DNA from 3 places in the Paenibacillus sp. FSL H8-0457 genome. Region 2 is predicted to be linked to each of the others. Evidence: riboswitches for the same ligand, from Rfam matches in the RefSeq annotation. Region 2 holds a riboswitch; each other region holds the start of a gene.
What was found. A riboswitch is a leader RNA that binds a small molecule or an ion and turns the genes downstream of it on or off. The one in region 2 is predicted to bind cyclic di-AMP.
Positions count from the first base shown of each region.

Region 1: linked by a shared signal. The riboswitch ahead of MHI43_RS00485 (C40 family peptidase) and the one ahead of MHI43_RS30220 (APC family permease) in region 2 are both predicted to bind cyclic di-AMP.
Region 3: linked by a shared signal. The riboswitch ahead of MHI43_RS27480 (TrkH family potassium uptake protein) and the one ahead of MHI43_RS30220 (APC family permease) in region 2 are both predicted to bind cyclic di-AMP.

Region 1 is NZ_CP150293.1:101,216-104,496, forward strand. Features, by position in the region: gene MHI43_RS00480 (GNAT family protein) at 1-455, opposite strand, end outside; gene MHI43_RS00485 (C40 family peptidase) at 961-1,434, opposite strand; cyclic di-AMP (ydaO/yuaA leader) riboswitch at 1,439-1,574, opposite strand; gene MHI43_RS00490 (hypothetical protein) at 1,921-2,748, opposite strand; gene MHI43_RS00495 (M1 family metallopeptidase) at 2,760-3,281, opposite strand, start outside.
Region 2 is NZ_CP150293.1:6,691,560-6,694,840, reverse strand. Features, by position in the region: gene MHI43_RS30220 (APC family permease) at 62-1,888, opposite strand; cyclic di-AMP (ydaO/yuaA leader) riboswitch at 2,055-2,249, opposite strand; gene MHI43_RS30215 (molybdopterin oxidoreductase family protein) at 2,735-3,281, shown strand, end outside.
Region 3 is NZ_CP150293.1:6,114,903-6,118,183, reverse strand. Features, by position in the region: gene MHI43_RS27485 (CPBP family intramembrane glutamic endopeptidase) at 1-850, opposite strand, end outside; cyclic di-AMP (ydaO/yuaA leader) riboswitch at 1,141-1,285, shown strand; gene MHI43_RS27480 (TrkH family potassium uptake protein) at 1,349-2,689, shown strand; gene MHI43_RS27475 (TrkA family potassium uptake protein) at 2,706-3,281, shown strand, end outside.

The sequences.
Region 1 (3,281 bases), 530 kb from region 2:
GCGTTTCCCGTCGGCGTAAGGCGCTCATACGTATCGGTGATATGAAAGCCCGCCTTTTCGTACGCGCGGATCGCACGTTCATTCCAGGTCATTACCTCCAGGTCGATCTCATCGGCAGGCCGCCTCCGCCTCGCTTCCCGGACAATCGTCTGCATAAACCGTTTACCCATTCCCCGCCCGCACCAATCAGGCCGCATGCCCAGCCCGATTCGCGTAACCTCATGCATCGGAAACAGTTGGGCAAATCCCCATAGCGTCTTCCGTTCATCCAAAATCGAAATGTACTGTTCCCGGCGGATGTCGGGATCCCCAAACTCGATCTCAAGCCCCTTCATCTGCTCCCAGGGAAGAAAAGCGTAAATGTTATAGGGAGGAGGATAGGTCCAGGCGCATATTTCTTTCGCGTGCTCTTCACGCATGACCACCGTATGAAATGAAATCGGTGCTGCATCCATTGGCAAAGTCCCCCTGTCATAATTACAAATTAAATTATACCCCATTTCTCAAACATTCTAGCCGCATCAAAAAGCCCGTCCAAGAGAAGTAGGTCTCCTTTGACGGGCAAACGGATATGTATGGGCAGGACGAGGATAAGACATCGAAGCTTAGGAGGATTCTCCGGTCGACTTTTCATACTGATCATTGCTCATGATGCGCTCGGCACCTACGTATCGCTGCTCGTAGTAGTCCTCAGAAAATAAAATCAATATTTTTCCATTAGGGTGTTTAATGAAGGGAGAGGAGGGTATATAAAGGGTAGAAGATGCAACGACATGAGGGGGCGAAGTGAATTCGCATAATAATTTTCTTTTTTTCTCGAAAAGTGGGAACTTTTTCGTTGTCCCAAACGTTATAAAGGTATACACAGAGCAGACAAAAGAAAAAGCCGCTGGATGAGATCGGCACAATCTCATACGCCCAGGGCTTCTTGTAAAGGATAAATCAATGAAGTTCCAGTAATTAATTGTAGTTCACAGCTACAGACTTGTACGTAGACTGACTCATGACTCGCTTAGCACCTACGTATCGATTGGCGTAATAGCTCTGGCTCAGCGGACTGATGATGACACCGCGCGAGGATGAGGAATGAGCGAATTTGCCGCCCCCAACATAAATACCCACATGAGATACACCTCTGCCGGATGTGTTGAAGAACACGAGATCGCCAGCTTTCAGCTTGCTCTTGGCTACGGCCGTACCGACTTTGTATTGAGCTCCAGACGTGCGCGGCAGGCTAAGACCAAGTTTCTTGTAGATATAGCTGGTGAATCCGGAGCAGTCAAAACCATTCGTTGTGGTTCCACCTGTTTTATAAGAGACACCAATGGCTGGTTTGATTGCAGTATTTAATTTGGAATCGGCGAAAGCGCTTCCGGTCCCTAATGTGAGTGCGAGGGCCAGGCCTAGAGAAATGGCCGTTAACTTCTTTTTCAAAACAAAAAGCTCCTTCCATTGCCTGCGAGGTTAGCTTAAGGGTTCGGTTGAAGGTCCCCTATGATCCCTCTCTTGCGAGATCAATTCACCCAAAACGGATCCCCCGCTTCCCAATCATGGGAATTCGGCTCCTTAAAATGTTGATGAACCCATTCATAGACGTCTGACGTTCCAACATGCTTAACGAAATTACATAGTTCCAGCAAAAAGTTACAGTAAAGATGACAAAGTTGTTACTAACATATTCGTTATTTTAGCAGAGTATTAACAATTTGGCAAATGAGGAAAGCTCATTTTTATACAAAAAAACCTGTCCCCATCATGCGGGATCAGGTTTTTTTGTAACTTGGCCATCGGAAAATGTAATATTGAGGAAAAATGAGCTTCTATTCTTTGTAAAATCAAGTCCGAGAGAGAAATGTGTCGCTTCCGATTACAGCATATTTACGAGCTTGTTTATCATATGATGGTAACGAAATGTAACGATTAGGCATGCTGCGAAGAAGAATCCCGCCACAAATGATATTGGGCGGAAATTACCCAAATTTGGAAGAGTCCATTTAAAAAATAAGAGGCTTGCTGAATAATCAAGCCGATCAATCCCGCCCAGAAGAGCGATGCCGAGCTCAGGAGCAAAAGAATGACGCAGGCCGATCCGCCAACGGTAAGGGATAACAGCACAGCCGTGCCCAGTCGGCGGAAGAGCGCAAGAACGGAGCTGATCATGCCGGAATTGTCCGTACGGCCGAATTGCATATAGAGCAATAACAGGCGAATCAGATAGGCGTACAGAAACCAGCCGGCTGCATGAGGCAGCGCATGAAGCAGCAGAACCGGCTCATGGATCCCGTTCAGCAGGATCGGAAGGATTTTGGGCAGAATCCAGTATCCGGGCACAAAGGTAAGAACAAGTTCGATCAGATAAAATACCGTAACGGGCTTCCATAGCTTCTGCATGCCGGTGAAGAAGAATAATCCGCGCTCGCCCTTAGCCTCCTGGTGGAGGTTATAGAAGATGCCTGCCCGAATGAGCGGGGTACATACCATCCGGATCAGGAGCAGAGCGGCCAGAAGCCAACCATAGGTATGGACCGTGCCGCTTAACGATAGACTCATCTCGCCCTCGTAGAAGAATAACAGGCGACTAAGCTCGTTAGGGGCAGAATCCGGATACCGCATCAGCAGGGGGACGACTGCCGATTTTACAAGCCGGTACAGGCAATATCCCCACAGCATGCGGTACAAGAACAGCAGAATGGAGACGTATAATTGGTCTTTAACACTGATCCACCCTTGGCCTGCATAACTTTTCATGTGCTCCCCCCTCACCATGACAGGCTGCCGAACAACGTCTCCACAAGCTTGGTAATACTGAGATTCCAGCGTGTGACCACCTTCGGATCCATTCCTGCCTTCATATAGTTATTGATGTGTCTATTCTCCAGAACGATGGAGTATTTCGGATCAACCATGGCCCAGGCGAGCGGGGTGCTGTACTCCAGGGTGTACGTAACTTTTTCGTCCTTACCGCTCCAGGTTCGCTCCACCGTTTTGCCGTCTTCAAAGGCGAACACGATAGGCACATCGGTTATATCTCCGTCCTTGCTCGTAATCTTGACCGTGGATTCATACCGCGGATGGTCTGACGTGCCTTTATTTTTGGTTTTGATCACATCGATGGCGACGTCGGCCATTTGGCTTCCATATACATATTGGTCAAAATACGATTGCCAGGATGTTTTGCTTACTTGCTCGACGACTTTCTGAAAATCAGACGTGGTTGGGTGCTTGAACCGATATTTCTGGGCATAGGTATGCATGATTTTCCCCATCATCTGTGGACCGAC
Region 2 (3,281 bases):
GTTTTTTTGTCGTGATGGGCGAGGCTGTTCCCAGTAATGAATCAAGCAGGGAACAAGCCCGCTATTTTTTTAAATGGTAGGGAACCGTCGTGATGATCACGTCTCTCCGATACAGGAGATGTGCCCGGATGAGCAGGCTGGATTGATTGTGCAGGAAATTATGCCAGCCCTTCTTGGGGATGAACTGCGGAATGACGACGGTAACCTGATAGTCGGATTCGCTGGCCTTGCGCTGCACGGTATCGATGAATTTCGTCAGCGGCTGAATGATGCTCCGATAAGGCGAGTGCAGCGTCACCAGCCGGATGTCCGGCTGCCACTTTTTCCATTTTTCCTGGAAGGCGACTTCCTCCTCCCGCTCGAACGGCACGTACACCGCGATGATTTGGCCCGCTCCCAGCGATTTGGCGTAATTCAGCGAGTTCTCCACCACATGCGTGATTCCTGCCACAGGCAGGATGATGACATTCCCCTCAATCGGCTTAACCGGCTCGCAGGTCGTAATCCGGAGCTGGTCCGCTACCGCCTCGTAATGCTTGCGGATCCGGGTGAAAATCCAGATGATCAGCGGCAGGAATATCAGGACGGACCACACCTGGGCGAATTTCGTAAAGAAGAAGATCATGGTCACGATAAAGCTGATGCATGCGCCGGTGGTGTTAATGATCAGCTTGACGATCCAGCCTTCGGGCTTTTCGCGAATCCATTTCACCATCATCCCGGTCTGGGAGAGGGTAAACGGGATAAACACGCCGACGGCATACAGCGGAATCAGATGCTCGGTTTTGCCTTCAAAAGCCAGCAGCAGCAGAATGGAGAAAAATCCAAGAATAATGATTCCGTTCGAGTATCCCAGACGGTCGCCGCGGACGGTGAACATTCTAGGAATGAACTTATCCTTCGCCAGATTGACGGCCAGCAGGGGAAAAGCGGAATACCCCGTGTTGGCGGCGAGGATCAGAATTAAGGCCGTTGTCCCTTGTATGAAGTAATAAAGCGCATTTCGCCCGAAGGTATGCTCGGCAATTTGGGAAACGACCGTGACTTGTTCGCTGGGACTGACCCCATAGTAATAAGCCAGGAAAACGATGCCCGAAAATAACAGGGCCAGCAGCGATCCCATCGCCACCAGAGTTTTGGCGGCGTTATTCGGGGCCGGGTCTTTGAAATTCGGAATGGCATTGGAAATCGCCTCCACGCCGGTCAGGGCGGAGCTGCCCGAGGCAAATGCGCGCAGGAGCAGGAACAAGCTCAGCCCGGCTACGGGCGTGCCGATCGGCGTATGAAGCTCCGGAGACGCATGGCCTGTGGCAATGTTGAATATCCCTACCCCGATCAGGATAAATAACGCAAGCACGAACAGGTAAACCGGATAAGCCAATATGGAGGCCGACTCCGTAACTCCTCTTAAATTCAATACGGTCAAGCATAGAACGAACACGATAGAGATCGGCAGATTATAGGCGTGCAATTCCGGAAAAGCCGACGTGATCGCATCCGTCCCGGCCGACACGCTGACCGCAACCGTCAGGATATAGTCCACGAGCAAGGAACCGCCGGCCACCAGCCCCGGGTACATGCCCAAATTCCGTTTGGACACGACATATGCGCCGCCGCCGTGCGGATAGGAGAAAATAATTTGTCTGTACGACAGGATAAGTGCCAGCAATAAGACCAGGACGCCGACGGCAATCGGTATGGAATACCAATAGGCAGCTGCCCCGACGGTCATCAACACAATGAGGATTTGTTCCGGGCCATAGGCCACGGACGATAGCGCATCGGATGACAGGATGGCCAGCGCCTTGGTTTTATTCAGCTTTTGTTCGCCTAATTCCGTTGATTTAAGCGGTCTTCCGATGAGGAAGCGCTTGATTGAGGATAACATGGTTGTTTTTCACCGCCGCTTAAGATTAAGTTCATGGTAGAAGCTCCCTGAACGGACTTCTATCGGTGTTTTTTATATGCTGGACATAGGAACGGTCACCATTCCTATGCTGATTTTTGGCAAACAAAAAACACAGGTTAGAACCCTGTGTTTGATCACAAGTTCACAACCCTCCCGATCAACGCTGACGAGGTTAGCTGTCGGATTCGGGCGGTGAGAGTCGCCCTACCTGATTCCATCGCGGCGTACGTACGCGACGCATCAGGATTCACCCCATAGTATGGTTGAAGGATCCTATAGGTATCCCTCCATACGGTTGGTTCCCCCGCTTTCCATCATGGAAATTAAGCGAATGTCATGTGAATATGAAGAATGTTTTCGAAGCTGAATAGTATATTACGCCTGCTCCAATCGTTTGTAAAACATCCTCCAACGATCATTCGAACAGAATTATTTATAAAAAATGACAGATAAGCGCTTACATAAAGACGTGGCTTTGACAGGCTTTTTATTTTGCATGTTTTCTGCGAAAATCACGAGTTTCTATAATATGGAAGGTTAGTCGCGGGGAACATCGGTCACTGGGAGGATGCCATATAAACAAATTCGCCATGCCGGTCTCGGGGGAGGAGACACTGGCATGGCGAATTTTTTTGGGAGTGGTCCATGATTCGGCAAGGAAGAGAAAGGGTCTGGGTTACTCTTCTTTGCTCTTGATAGGAATATACCCGGGGGGGAGAAAAGTGAATCACCTGATTAGAAAAAAATGTATGACTTTACTGGAACCCCGATTTTCTTTTAAGATAAAGGGATATGATGCAGCCGAGCATAAGGGGGAAGTACGAAATGACTCAAGCGATGATTCATCAGGAAAACGGCGTATTTCCGGCGGTATGTCCGTTGGATTGTCCCGATACATGCGGCCTGCTGCTGCATAAAGAGAACGGAAAAATCGTCAAGGTGACCGGTAATCCGGAGCATCCGATTACGCAGGGAGCCATCTGCAATAAAGTCCGTAATATGGCACACCGGGTGTACCATCCGGAACGCGTGCTCTATCCGCTGCGAAGGGTAGGTCCCAAGGGTGAGGGCGCCTTCGAGCGGATCAGCTGGGACGAAGCCATTCAGGAGATTGCCGGACGCTATAAGGGCTTGATCGAGGAATACGGCTCCGAGAGCATCCTGCCCTACAGCTTCTACGGCAATATGGGGATATTGAGCGTCGACGGCATGGACCGCAGATTCTTCAACAGGTTGGGTGCCAGCCGCCTGAAGCAGTCGATCTGCAATTCCGCGGGCAATGAGGGCTGGAAATCCGTGATGGGGTTTAATGGGGGAACCGTTCCGGAGGACACCGTACGAGCCGACGTCATCCTCGTCTGGGGCGGCAACA
Region 3 (3,281 bases), 580 kb from region 2:
AGGTGTAGGCCCTGGTCTTCACGCTGTACACAATCGCAAGAATGCCCAGGATTAGGGTGAACAGGCCGTACCCTGCGAGCGTCAGCAGGGTGGCATCCTGCGTCTGCTTGTTGACATAAGCAGAGTGGGCGGCTGGCACCGAGAAGGAGGGCTCATAAGAGCGCAATTTCCCCTGCTCGAAGGTGAAGCGGTGCTCCAGCCTGGAGTCCCCGATCCTGGATTCAGGGTCCACATATTTGAGACGGGGATCCCCCTCCTTCGTAACCAGCTCCAGATTCGACAGGTCATAACCCGCCCGCTGAAGCCATGGCTCCGCCAGCGCCTGCTTCTCGGCCAATGTCATGCCGTCCTCAACGACGAGCAGCATCTGCCTCTGAATCTCGCCCTTGTTCAGCTCGATCCGATCAAAGCTGGAACGGGCATAATCATACGAGAATCCGACGATGCCGGAATTTTGCATGTGCACGTCCACATTGAGGGCATCGCCTCCAGGCTCGCTGAAGCGAACGCGGTATACGTCATAGGGATATTTGGCTTCATAGGTTTTGTTATATTCCGAAAGTCTCTTCTCCTTCGCCAGATATCCGTAAAGTTCCGATTTGGATTGATATGTAACCAAGGCTTCGTCCGTGTCCGCAGCCGCAAACTGCAGATGCTCCTGAGCAAACCTTGAAGCTGCCTGCCGAGCCTGCTCCTTGGAAATGATATCCGGTGAGGCCATCTCGGCATCGTCCGGATTCGCCCACGGAAATACCTGAAATAATAGGAACAGAATCAGGCCGACTGCGGCAGGCGCGATGAGCTGCTTCAGATTGGGCTTCAGCTTCAAGGGCTCTCTTGCACGATTCATGAAATTCCTCCTCTAAGAAAGTTGATACTCCCACTGGTATTCGATATGCCTGATTAAGAACGCATAGAGTCAATATAACATAGTATGAAAGCCATAAGCAGCTTATCCCAATTATCGGAATATTGAAATAAATCGATGAAAATGAATGAAAGGTTTCGAAAACGTTAGAGAACCCTACGCTTGTATTCTTGAATATGCCCAATTCGCGCTCTTTTAAAGATATTTCGGGCGAAAAACGGCATTGGGTTACGTAACGGATTGAGTTATAATCACATCATGCTTGAAGGAACCGAATATTCCAGCCGAATTTCGTAATGAAAATGGGGGAACCATGTAATTGGGGTGAATTTCATTATTCCCGGAATAATGAATAGGGCGACCTGTGGAAATGCCCGAATCCGTCAGCTAACCTCGTAGGCTGTTGCACAGGAACCAGACCGAAAGGCACTGCGTTTTCCAGTGTCTTTTTTCGTTGATTTTTTTAAAGAAGGTGTCCGATTGAACGCTAAATTAAACTGGCTTACATTGTCTCCGCCCCAAATTCTCGTGCTTGGTTTTGCGGCCATCATCTTCATCGGGACCGGGCTGTTAATGCTGCCAATCTCGACGACGACGGGCGAACCGCTTGGATTTACTGACGCCTTGTTCACTTCGACCTCGGCAACGTGCGTAACGGGCCTGGTCGTAGTGGATACGGGAACGACATTCAGTTCCTTCGGAGAAGTCGTGATCATGCTGCTGATTCAAATCGGCGGGCTCGGATTCATGACGATGGCTACTTTATTCGCCTTGGTTCTGAAGAGACGCATATCGCTCAAAGACCGTCTAATCTTGCAGGAAGCGATGAATCAGTCCTCGATGGAAGGCATCGTAAGGCTGATACGCAGAGTATTGCTGTACTCGCTCGTCATCGAGGCCTGCGGCGCAGTCCTTTTATCGGTTCGTTGGGCGTTTGATATGCCGCTGGGCCGGGCGATCTATTACGGTGTTTTTCATGCGGTGACGATGTTTAACAACGCCGGCTTCGATTTGTTTGGCGATTTTCGGAGTTTGACCGGGTATGTATACGATCCGGTAGTCAACTTCGTTGTGATGTTCTTGATTGTTTCCGGGGGCATTGGATTTATTGTGCTGTCCGATCTGATCGATTATCGAAAACAGCGGAGGCTCTCCCTGCACTCCAAGGTGGTGCTCACGATGACGGCTGCCTTGCTTGCGGTCGGATTTATCGTCATTCTCATATTTGAATTTACCAATCCGAGAACGCTGGGTTCCCTGAACTGGGGCGGAAAATTCTTCGGCGCGTTATTCCAATCCGTAACGCCGCGTACGGCGGGCGCGAATACTATAGATATTACGGGGCTCAGACAGGCAACGCAATTTTTTATCGTCATCCTGATGTTTATCGGAGCATCTCCAGGGTCAACCGGCGGCGGCATCAAAACCACGACCTTTACCATTATGGTAGGGGCGGTCATTGCGATGATGCGCGGGCGGGAAGACATCGTTATGTTCCGTTATCGCCTGGCCCAGGAGCGGGTGCTGAAGGCACTGACCATTGCCTTGCTGGCCCTGCTGCTCGTTCTAACCGTCTCGATGATTCTGTCGACGACAGAGGAAGGGGACTTCCTGGAGATTCTATTCGAAACGACATCCGCCTTCAGTACGGTAGGTCTCTCCATGGGCTTAACGCCCGATTTGACCGTGTTCGGCAAGATCCTGATCAGCCTTACGATGTTTGCGGGTCGATTGGGGCCTTTGACGCTTGCTTATGCACTGGGGCCGAAAAAGGGTAAAGAATTATATCGTCATCCGGAAGGCAAAATGATAATTGGATAAGGGGTATAGGAGAGACATGAAACCAAAGCAATTTGCAATCATCGGTTTGGGGCGATTTGGCGCCAGTCTGGCGCTGGAGCTGATGGAACAGGGATATGAGGTGCTCGGCATCGACCGGAACGAAGAGGTCGTCGAGGATATGAGCGAGCTGCTGACGCATACGGTGGTGGCGGACGCGACGGATGAGGAAGTGCTTAAATCGCTTGGCATTCGCAACTTCGACTGCGGAATCGTTGCGATCGGGAACGACATTCAGATGAGCATCCTCTCCGCCATCCTGTTGAAAGAGCTTGGTGTCGCGATGGTCGTTGCCAAGGCGATATCGGTGCTGCACGGCCGGGCGCTGGAGAAGCTTGGCGTGGACCGGGTCATCTTTCCCGAGCGGGATATGGGGATCCGGGTAGCGCACCAGCTCGTGACGCCGAACCTGCTTGATTATATCGAATTATCCAAGGATTATCTGATTGTGGAGATGACGGTCACGGACTGCATGGACGGAAAAACGCTGAGCGAGCTTAATACGAGGGTCCGGTACGGCGTCAGCGTGGTGGCGCTGAATAAACAGTCCGGCATTATCGTTGCTCCGACGGCC